DNA from 2 places in the Leptolyngbya sp. UWPOB_LEPTO1 genome. Region 2 is predicted to be linked to the other one. Evidence: predicted binding sites of a transcription regulator. Region 2 holds the regulator's gene; the other holds the start of a gene.
The links. The regulator NtcA, encoded in region 2, controls nitrogen genes in cyanobacteria. The targets are predictions, from matches to a motif close to TTTGTANNNNNNNNTACAAA.

Region 1 (4,999 bases), on a different contig from region 2:
GACCGATGCGAGTTCTACTTCTCCAGGAGGTGCAGGAGTCCGTTTCACCAGCGTTGAACCTTTGACCTGAATCCCGGCATTGGCTAATCGGTTCCGAAACTCACCGACAAAGTAATTGCCAGGATTGGGGACTGCGCCAGTGTAAATATTATTCTGATTCAACATCAAACTGTTGACAGGCGGTGCATAACCTTGTCCTCGATCTTCTTGATCCCAGTAAGGATTAAAATCAGCCCCTCTAAAAACCGTGTCATCTCCAATCAGTAACCCAACTTGTCGAATCCCTTTTTGGCGAAGTTGCTGCGTCAGCGAGTTTAACTGTGCCGAACTGAAACTTGGATCTCCTTGACCGATGACTCGCAAAGTTGCAAGGTCTGAAGTATTGCTATTGCCGAAAACGGGAGTCCGGAGCTGGTACTGTGCACCCAGCCGAGTCAGCGCAGCAGCAGTTGTGAACAGCTTGTTATTAGAAGCGGGAACAAGCTGAGTGAAAGGATTGCGAGAATAAAGATTTTGCCGTGTGCCTCGTGGAGCTTGAGTTTGAACTAAAACGCTCCAACTGGCTGGAAGCTGATTGACAATGCGATCGAGCGTTCCTCCCAATTGCGCTGGACAGATGCCTCCATTGGTGGGAGCGGGTGTTGTGGGTCGAGGCGTGACAGGCAACGGTGTCGTGCGAGGTGGAATAGGGAGCGGTGTCGCGCGCGGCAGCGGGGTGAGCGGCGGCGGAAATAGCGGTGTTTGGGCGCGGACGGGAGCAAAAAGGCTTTCAGACGCGATCGACAATGCCAGTGTTGCACAAACCAGAGGAGCCAGCTTCATAGGAGCGATTTCCGGGTATGAATATTCATCGGCATTGACTACTGTACCGATGGATTTGTTGCCCAATTTTTGATTGTTTGCAATCCGAAATCGAGCAACAAATCGCTGAATATTATACGCTCATCGCCAGCATTTTCTGAATTGGACGCAATGCTGCAATCCGAGTCGATTCGGGCAGGGTGATCTCTGGCGTTTTATTTTTCATTGCCAAATACAATTTTTCCAAAGTATTCAATCGCATGTGGGGGCATTCATTACACGCGCATTGATTCAAGGGAGGAGCCGGAATAAATTGCTTATCGGGTGCAGCTTTCTGCATTTGGTGGATAATGCCGGGTTCAGTTACCACGATGAAAGATTGTCGATCGCTCTTTTGACAATAGTTCAGCAAGGCTGTGGTTGAGCCGATGTAGTCAGCGTGACGCAGCACCACTTCCTCACATTCTGGATGGGCAATTACTTCTGCATCAGGATACTGAATTTTTAACTGCACCATTTTCTTTTCAGAAAACGTTTCATGTACCATACAGCTTCCTTGCCAGAGCACCATGTCCCGCCCCGTTTGCTCGATCACGTATTTTCCAAGATTACGATCGGGTGCGAAAATAATCGGCTGATCGGCTGGAATCTGATTTACGATCTTGACCGCGTTGGCACTGGTGCAGATGATGTCACTCATTGCTTTGATGTCTGCGGTGCAATTTATGTAAGAAATTACCAAATGATCAGGATATTTTGCCTTGAATTTAGCAAACTCATCGGGCGGGCAGCTATCTGCTAAGGAACATCCTGCATTCAAATCGGGCAGCAAAACGAGCTTATCTGGATTGAGAATTTTCGCGGTTTCTGCCATGAAGTGAACGCCTGCAAATACGATCACATCCGCATCAGTCTGAGCAGCTTGCTGCGATAAACCGAGCGAATCGCCGAGATAATCAGCGATATCCTGAATATCTGGATCTTGATAGTAATGCGCCAAAATTACCGCATTCAATTCACGTTTGAGATCTGCGATCGCGCTAAATAAGTCGCGGGGCAGAGCAGTTTTAACAGGAGCAGCAGTCGTAAACATGCGCGATCGTCGGTTAGAGAGTTTAGTTAATTATAGTCTAAACTACCAAAAATAAAAGCGCCATTTCGGATTAATTTACCAAGAAGTAGGGAGTGGGGAGTGGGGAATGAAAACTCCCTACTCCCCACTCCCTACTTCCCACTCAACCGCCGATAAACCGTCGCCAATGCCGTCTCATCTCCCACATTCCCCGGAAACAGCACGACAGGTAGATTCGGAAACTGAGGATGATCTGAATCCGTTCTGACCATCGAAACTCCTGCTAAAACCTGTCCCAAAAGTCTCGCAGTTCTTAAAGCTAATCCCTTACTCAAAGTGTCATTTGAAGTAATGCCACCTTTACTAATCAAAAAACCGATATCCGCAGGCAAATGCTGCAAAATATCCATCAATAATCCAGAAACCGATTCCCCAAAATTCAGCCGAGTCTGAGCATCATCAAAAGTTAGCTCTGTCCGACTCGTATACACGACAGGTGTGTTTCCAGCATTGTGAATCTCATTAATTTTCTGAACGGCATCATTGAGCAAAGCATCGTGAGCATCATTCGACCTGACTAACTGCCCCACTTCAATTTCCACTCCAACTGTCCCCGGAGCTTCTAACAATTTCTGCAATTGCTCGGTCGTTTTCTTCACATGCGACCCAACAATTACCGCACCAGGCTTCCCATCCCGCACATATTTCGCCATTTCTGCCTGTGCGATCGGTTGCGCTCCCAAATTCGCGAGCGACGTTAACAAACTCGCTGCACTCCGAAATAAAAATCGTTTCCCTTCAGATGCCACAGCCAATACATCTGACGCAAACCGATCCATATCCCATTGCGTTTCAGAGTCTACAACGCAGCATTGATTATTTTGTAACTTATCTAATCGCGCTTGAATTCCCGATCGAATATCCGCGAGTACAAAACGTTCAACTTGATCAGCTCGAATTCGCCCGTGGGTCTTCTCTTCAACGTAATCAGGCAAATAGCTATGCTTGTATCCAAAAACGGAATCCTTCGCAAATTCAGTTTCATGAACAGGTGTATCCACTCCATTCACTTTCAAATAATGAATACTATCGCGAGTCGTTCTCCCCCCTTCAAAAAAGGCTGGAACTAAGAAATGAGCATCAAATGGACCAAGTTCCTCTGCGATCGCATCAGTTTCAATCGGATAATGTCCTCGCAACGTCGAATCTGATCGACTCACGACTAGGAAATCCTCAATTCCGGTTTGAGCGATCGCGGTCTTTAAATTTCGACAGACTTCCTGCGTAATCGACTGAGCCGCTTCAGGAGTCAGCGATCGCGTGTTCGTCAAAACAAAAAAAATCGGTGCATCGTCTTGCAAACCGAACCGTAGGGTTTCTACATCCCACTGCATCAGAAGCAAACAACTATGCACCGTCTGAGATCCAGTTGGATCATCATCAAGAACAATAATTTTAGGTTGCATATTCCTGACTCCTGGGCATTTACAACGCTCAATCTATCAGGAAAAGCGCCCTATTCTACTTTTTAATGTCCTTCGCCATCTTGAGGAACATGTCCATGTCTGATCCAGCCGTGCGCCGAGAAGTACTCTCAGCGGTCTTGCTCTCGGCAGGACTGCTTTCAACGATCGGAGCCGCATTCGTTTCAGGCTTGCCATTGACGATGCGATCCATTGCCGAAAGCTCTTGAATAAACTCTTTCTCTTCTGGGCTGTCCACAGTTTTTGGGAAAGTCCGTCTGATTTTCTTCGAGGTCTTCATGTATTCCAAGTTGCCAAACGTTTGCGCTTCATTGGAATCTAAAAAGAAAGCACCGCCTTCTTTCTCAGGACGAACAGCCTTCTCTCGCTTCGGGCGCTCTACAGGTGCGGATGCTTCAGCTTCATTCGATGTTGGTTTTGAAAAGAACCCACGGATAAACCCGGTCATGAGATGTCTTCGCCTCTAACTTTTACATTACTTAAAGTTGATTTTACCAAACTTAATATCTGTTTAGTGTTACAAGCATGGCAATTCTCAATCCATCCACTTGCCTTCGAGAAAAACAAGTGAACTAAATTGTCCGAATTGTGAGGATAAGTTGAGAAATTCCCCGAAGGACAGGAAAATTTGGCAGAATTAAGGCAGATAGAGCTTCTTAGGCAGTTCAAGAACTTCAATCCAGCCAGTGCAAATTCGCTGCATTGCACTTTAGGCGAACTTCAATGAGACAAGATTCCTATCGATCGAGGGAGACGTTCTGGAATCCGATTTCATAGTCTTGAAGTTATTGATATAACTCTGCACGAACTCAATTTATAAAACTGCTCTTACGGATTTTGGGAGGATATGGCTATGTTTGCAAAAGTTGGCATCGCTTTAGCTTGTGCGACTGCTCTGTCGATCGCGGCTCCAATCCGAGCAGAAAATCCACAACATGTCCAACGACTGATTCAAACGGGTGCATGTTCCGGGTGTGATCTGACAGGTGCAGATTTAAAAGAACTGCATGCCTTAGGCGCTGATCTCCGAGATGCAGACCTCACAGGCGCAAATCTCACAGGTGCAAATCTCGAAGGCGCAGATCTCACAGGTGCGATTCTCAAAGATACAAATCTGAGCGGGATTAACCTGACGAATGCATCGCTCGATCGTGCAAATTTAACCAATGCCAACTTGTCAAGCGCGCGTCTCTACAATGCAGAAACATTCGGCGCAATCCTGACAGGCATCAACATTCAGAACGCTGAAGTCTACGGCAGTGGCATTGCAGCAGGCGGCGAATACTAATCAGTTCACCAGAATGCCCTAATCAGAACTGAGGATATTTGAGCCAAATCTTCTCAATTCGCTGCGATTCGGCTCAGTTCAACGCTCCAGATGCTGCTAACCGAGCGAACGACCTTATCCTCCCCAAACGCGATCGAGAACCATCTGCGGGGCAATGTCTGCCATCTTTCCAGTCGGCGACTTGATGCCCAAAACGCGATCGCTCTTTGGCAAAATCTTCGCAGGTTCCGTTTCGCCGAGTAATGCCAAGGTAAACGTCTGAGCCGCGATCGCCGCATACATAGGTGCGCCATCAGTAGTAAGAACTAGACTGGCTCCAGCGGTCATGGCGACCAGTTGCCCCATATTTTCAGG
Region 2 (4,999 bases):
AGCGCACGTTCATTTCCAATGCTGCCTTGGCAATTCCCATGACGTTATAGTTCGGGATGACTTTCACACCACCGAGGTAAGTCAGCGTCACGATACTACCGCCTTCGCTCATTAGAGGTTTTGCGGCTCCAGCTAGTTGCACCAGCGAGTAAGAACTGATATCCAACGCCAGCGAATAACCCGCGCGCGACGTTTTGGAGAAATCGCCGGATAAATCATCTTTGCTAGCAAATGCGAGACAGTGGATCAGAATATCCAACTTGCCCCATTTGTCTTTCACGGTATTGAATGCGCTCTCAATCTGTGCGTCATCTTGCACGTTCAACGGCAAGAACAAACTGGGATTGAGCGGCTCGGTCAAGTCGGCAACTTTCTTTTCCGCTTTGCCGGTTGCATCCGGTAGATAGGTGATGCCAATATTTGCGCCTGCTTTGTGTAGCTGCTGAGCGATGCCCCATGCGATCGAGCGGTTGTTCGCGATTCCCGTTACAAGTGCGTTCTTTCCAGTCAGGTCTAGCATGGTCTTCTACCGTGTAAAGCATTTATGAGGATAGCAGAAAGGGATCCCTCTCGAACTGCTCCTCGCTGACGCGATCGTCCCAAGCTTGGCGAATCGAGGATCGAATTGCGTCATTTCTCAGTTCGGTTTTTCTGCCAGCGAATCCTCTCTGATTCTGGTTCGGAATCCTTCATGATTCCTTAATGCCTCGTCCTAGAATATTCGTGCTTTCACGGTATGATCTGTGGAAATTATTGGGTCTGCCCAGAAGATTCCAGTAGATCGACTCGAAATTGCGCCTTCTTCTTAGAGAATTTACTGAGTTTTCTGAAGATCAAAGCGAAATTGTAGTTTACGACACTAAAACAGATCATAGACTCAGTTTTAGTGGTCTAAAGTCATCGATTGCTTACATAGACTGTTAGACTTCCCAGCTTCACTCGATACGACAAGGAAAGAAATGGTAGTGACCAAGGATAAACCGCTTGCAGCGATGTTTCGTCAGATTGGAGGGGGAGCATATCCTCCTGTTGTAGAGACGTTTGAACGCGGTAAGACCATCTTCTTTCCGGGCGATCCGGCGGAGCGGGTCTACTTTCTCGTCAAGGGTGCGGTTAAACTCTCACGGGTGTACGAGGCAGGAGAAGAAATTACCGTCGCGCTGCTGCGAGAAAACAGCGTGTTCGGGGTGCTTTCTCTGATCACAGGACAACGTGCCGATCGCTTTTATCACGCAGTTGCCTTCACCCCTGTCGAATTGCTGTCTGTTCCGATCGAACAAGTTGAAAAAGCGCTCAAAGACAATCCCGAACTCTCAATGCTGATGCTGAAAGGCTTGTCGTCGAGAATTTTACAAACTGAAATGATGATCGAAACGCTGGCGCACCGAGATATGGGATCGCGTCTTGTTAGTTTCCTCCTGATTCTGTGTCGTGACTTTGGTGTGCCCTCACAAGAGGGGATCATGATTGATCTCAAACTGTCTCACCAAGCGATCGCTGAAGCAATCGGCTCGACTCGCGTCACAGTCACCCGCTTACTGGGCGATTTGCGTCAGGACAAAATGATCTCAATTCACAAGAAAAAAATAACCGTTCATAATCCGGTAACGCTTAGTCAACAATTTACCTAATTCGATTAGAATTCAGTCCTGAGTGACTCACGCGAATCATAGAGCGAGCAGTCATAATGAAAGGCAAAGTCTGAAAGTGCCCTTAGAGTGCAGTATGTCTAGGGGTTTGTGGGAGCGTCATGTCCGATGTCGGGCTAATTCTAATTTTGGTGGTGTTGGTGTTAGGAGGGGTGATCGCGACAGTCGGCGATCGCTTAGGAACGCGCGTGGGAAAAGCCCGCCTCAGCTTGTTCAATCTCCGTCCCAAACAAACAGCAGTTGTCGTGACGATTTTGACGGGCACGCTGATTTCTGCCTCTACGTTAGGCGTTTTACTGCTTGCCAGTCGCACCTTTCGAGAGATGGTGTTGAACTTCGGGCGAATTCAAGCCGACTTGCGGGCGACAAATCGCGACCTCGATAAAGTCACGGCTGATCTCAAAACCACAGATCAGCGAAAAGCTGAGGTTGAGAAAGATCTAGAGCAAGCGCGATCGGAACGTGCCCAAATTGAGGAATATCTCAAGCGCCTCAATGCCAATCTTCAAGTTTCAGTCGCTCGACAACGAGAAACCGATGCCCAACTTCGCAGGACAGAAGCGCAGCGAGATCTCACCCGCAATCAGCTAGAAACAGTTTCTCAGCAAGCACTCTCGCTCCGCAACGAAATCAATCAACTGGAATCTGAGCAGCAGGCGTTAATTGAACAACGGGATCAGGTGAAAGCCCAAATTGCGGAACGAGATGCGCAAATTGCGGAACGAACTGCCCTGATTGAAAAGCGCGATCGCGAAATTAATGAGCGCGATCAAGTCATTGCTCAACGCGAAGCAGAATTGAAAACCCTGGAACAGCAGAGAGCTTTTCTCGTGGCAGCCGTTCAGCAAATTCAGCAAGATGTGGAACAGATTCGCCGAGGTGATCTGGCAATTTTTCGGACACAAGTGCTGTCTTCAGGTGTTGTGCGCGTCGTCGAACAAGGTGGAGCCAAAGCAGCGGTCGATCAATTACTGCAATTGGCAAATCAAACCGCGATCGAGTCGCTTCGCCTGGGGCAGAACAATCAGCAAATTGTGCAAATCCCGATTGCGGAAGTGCAAAACCTCATTCAGCAAATTCAAGATGGTAAAGATTATCTGGTGCGGGTGCAAGCCGGGGCAAATTATGTTCTCGGTGACGACCGAGGCGTTGTCGTGAATATGAGTGCGGTGCCGAATCAGGTTGTCTTTTTAGCAGGAGATACGATCGCGACTCAAACGCTGGAACCGTCTAAACTGTCCCCCCAGGATTTTCAGAAAACCTTACAAGATTTGATTGCGGCTTCTAATGCCCGTGCCCGTGTCGCAGGGGTGATGAATGACAGACTAGAGGTTGAGAAACTGTTGAGTCTGGGATCTTTTATCGATCAGCTTCGCCGCTATCCGAATTCGATTGAATTGCGGGCAGTTGCATCGGATGTGACTTACACAGCGGGACCGCTCAAAATAGAATTAGTAGCGGTGCAGGATGGGCAGGTTGTGCTGCGGGCATCGAATTAGCAATCTGTAGACAGAACAACGGCAAGAGGTGAGTATGGCGGAACAGCCCGTTATTCTGGGATTTGATCCAGGGCGACAAAAATGCGGAGTCGCAGTGATGGGAGTCGATCGCCGAATTTATTATCATCAAGTGATCTCGTCTGAAGAGACGATTTCGACGATCTCATCTCTGAGGAGTCAGTTTCCGATTTCGCTGTTGGTCATGGGTGATCAGACTTCTTCTAAAACCTGGCGGCAGAAGTTAGAGACTGATCTCAGTGAGCCGATGCGAATTATCACCGTCGATGAGCGCAATAGTTCGCTAGAGGCGCGAGATCGCTATTGGCAAATGTATCCACCGAAAGGGCTAGCGCGGCTGATTCCTGAAGGGATGAGAACGCCGCCGCGACCGATTGATGACATTGTGGCAATTCTGTTGATTGAGCGGTATTTAGGGCGGTTGGTGAGTGGAGGAGTAGGGGAGTAGGGAGTGGGGGAGTTCACAACTCCGCCCGAATCGTAAACGAATAATCCCCACCCGGTTCAAGCTGATAATCTTTCGCTTCCAAAAATCTCCCTAGCGGTTCCTTAATCAAGGCTCGTCCGAGCGAAGGCTGAATGTTCAGCAATCCGCGTCGAAAATGCCAGTGAAACTGCCACTCATATTCGTTTGCTCTGACCTCGCCTTCGATACTGCCCTGTTGCCAGGACTGGCGCAAAATGCGGACATGGGCAGTGGTTTCAGGGAGACGTTTGCTCATGATGCAGACTTCGACTCTACAGATTGATTGTTGTAAAGGCTCATGGCTTTTTCAACCCCTTGCTTGAGACTGAGTTCGACGGCGCTGACTGTGAGGTTTAAAACCTCATCGATCGCACCTTTCTCATTCGGGGCAAAGGTTCCTAAGACATGAGATACCGCATCTTTCTCGTTCGATTTGGCGCTACCGATACCAATTCTTAGGCGAGGAAATTTCTGAGTTCCCAGATGAGCGATCGCGGATTTCATTCCATTTTGCCCACCGGCTGACCCGGATAACCGCAATCGTAATCTTCCGACTGGCAAATCCATGTCATCGTAAATGACCATCACCGCTTCGGGTGGAATTTTGTACCAATCGACGACCGCTCGAATCGCTTGACCGGAATTATTCATATAAGTCGTCGGTTTCAGCAAGCGAATCTTGCCGACCGGACTCATTCCTTCTCCAAACCAGCCTTGGAATTTTTTATGTTCGGACAGTCCAATCTGCCAGAGTTTTGCTAAGCGATCGATCGCCAGGAACCCGACATTATGACGAGTATTTTCGTATTTGCTGCCAGGGTTTCCTAGCCCAACGATCAATTGCGGGGACGTTGCTTCGGAGGACATTAGGACTCTTTCTCGATCGGGGTGACAGCGACAGTCTCCTCAACCGTTTGAGGGTCTTCTGCCGGGGCGATTTTTGGTTTTTCTTCTAAAGTTGCTTCCATGGTCTGTGGAGCCGAGGCAGTCAGATTTTCTGCTTCGCGTTTGAATTCATTCTCAAATTCTTTAGAAGCGTCCTGGAAACTCCGGATCGCTTTACCCATACTGCGTCCAATTTCTGGCAGTTTTTTGGGACCAAAGACTAAGAGTGCCACGACGAGGATCAGTACCATTTCGGGTAAGCCGATGCCGAAGAAGTTCATATCGATCTCCTGATGTCAGTCAAGTAAAGGTGGAGTAGGGAGTGGGGATTCGATCTATTGTAGGGGTTCCCCTCAATCCCGCTCCTAAAAAAAAACCCGGAAAACTCCGGGAATGATTTTGCTAATTGCGTTTTTGGGTTTAGTTGCCCCAATCAACGTTAAAGCCATCGAGAAGCAATTCTTGGTTATAGATTTGCAGAA

Region 1: the regulator NtcA is predicted to act here: its motif matches at 1,924-1,943, upstream of nadA (quinolinate synthase NadA).

Annotation. Positions count from the first base shown of each region.
Region 1 covers NZ_JAFLCJ010000011.1:33,915-38,913, forward strand. The annotation lists gene dacB (D-alanyl-D-alanine carboxypeptidase/D-alanyl-D-alanine endopeptidase) at 1-822, opposite strand, end outside; gene nadA (quinolinate synthase NadA) at 935-1,894, opposite strand; gene J0L70_RS17095 (four-carbon acid sugar kinase family protein) at 2,026-3,339, opposite strand; gene J0L70_RS17100 (hypothetical protein) at 3,395-3,805, opposite strand; gene J0L70_RS17105 (pentapeptide repeat-containing protein) at 4,211-4,645, shown strand; gene J0L70_RS17110 (glycosyltransferase family 9 protein) at 4,760-4,999, opposite strand, start outside.
Region 2 covers NZ_JAFLCJ010000001.1:255,668-260,666, reverse strand. The annotation lists gene fabI (enoyl-ACP reductase FabI) at 1-520, opposite strand, end outside; gene ntcA (global nitrogen regulator NtcA) at 960-1,631, shown strand; gene J0L70_RS01160 (DUF3084 family protein) at 1,751-3,148, shown strand; gene J0L70_RS01155 (RuvC family protein) at 3,183-3,614, shown strand; gene J0L70_RS01150 (DUF3146 family protein) at 3,628-3,888, opposite strand; gene pth (aminoacyl-tRNA hydrolase) at 3,885-4,499, opposite strand; gene J0L70_RS01140 (TatA/E family twin arginine-targeting protein translocase) at 4,499-4,798, opposite strand; gene psbH (photosystem II reaction center phosphoprotein PsbH) at 4,938-4,999, opposite strand, start outside.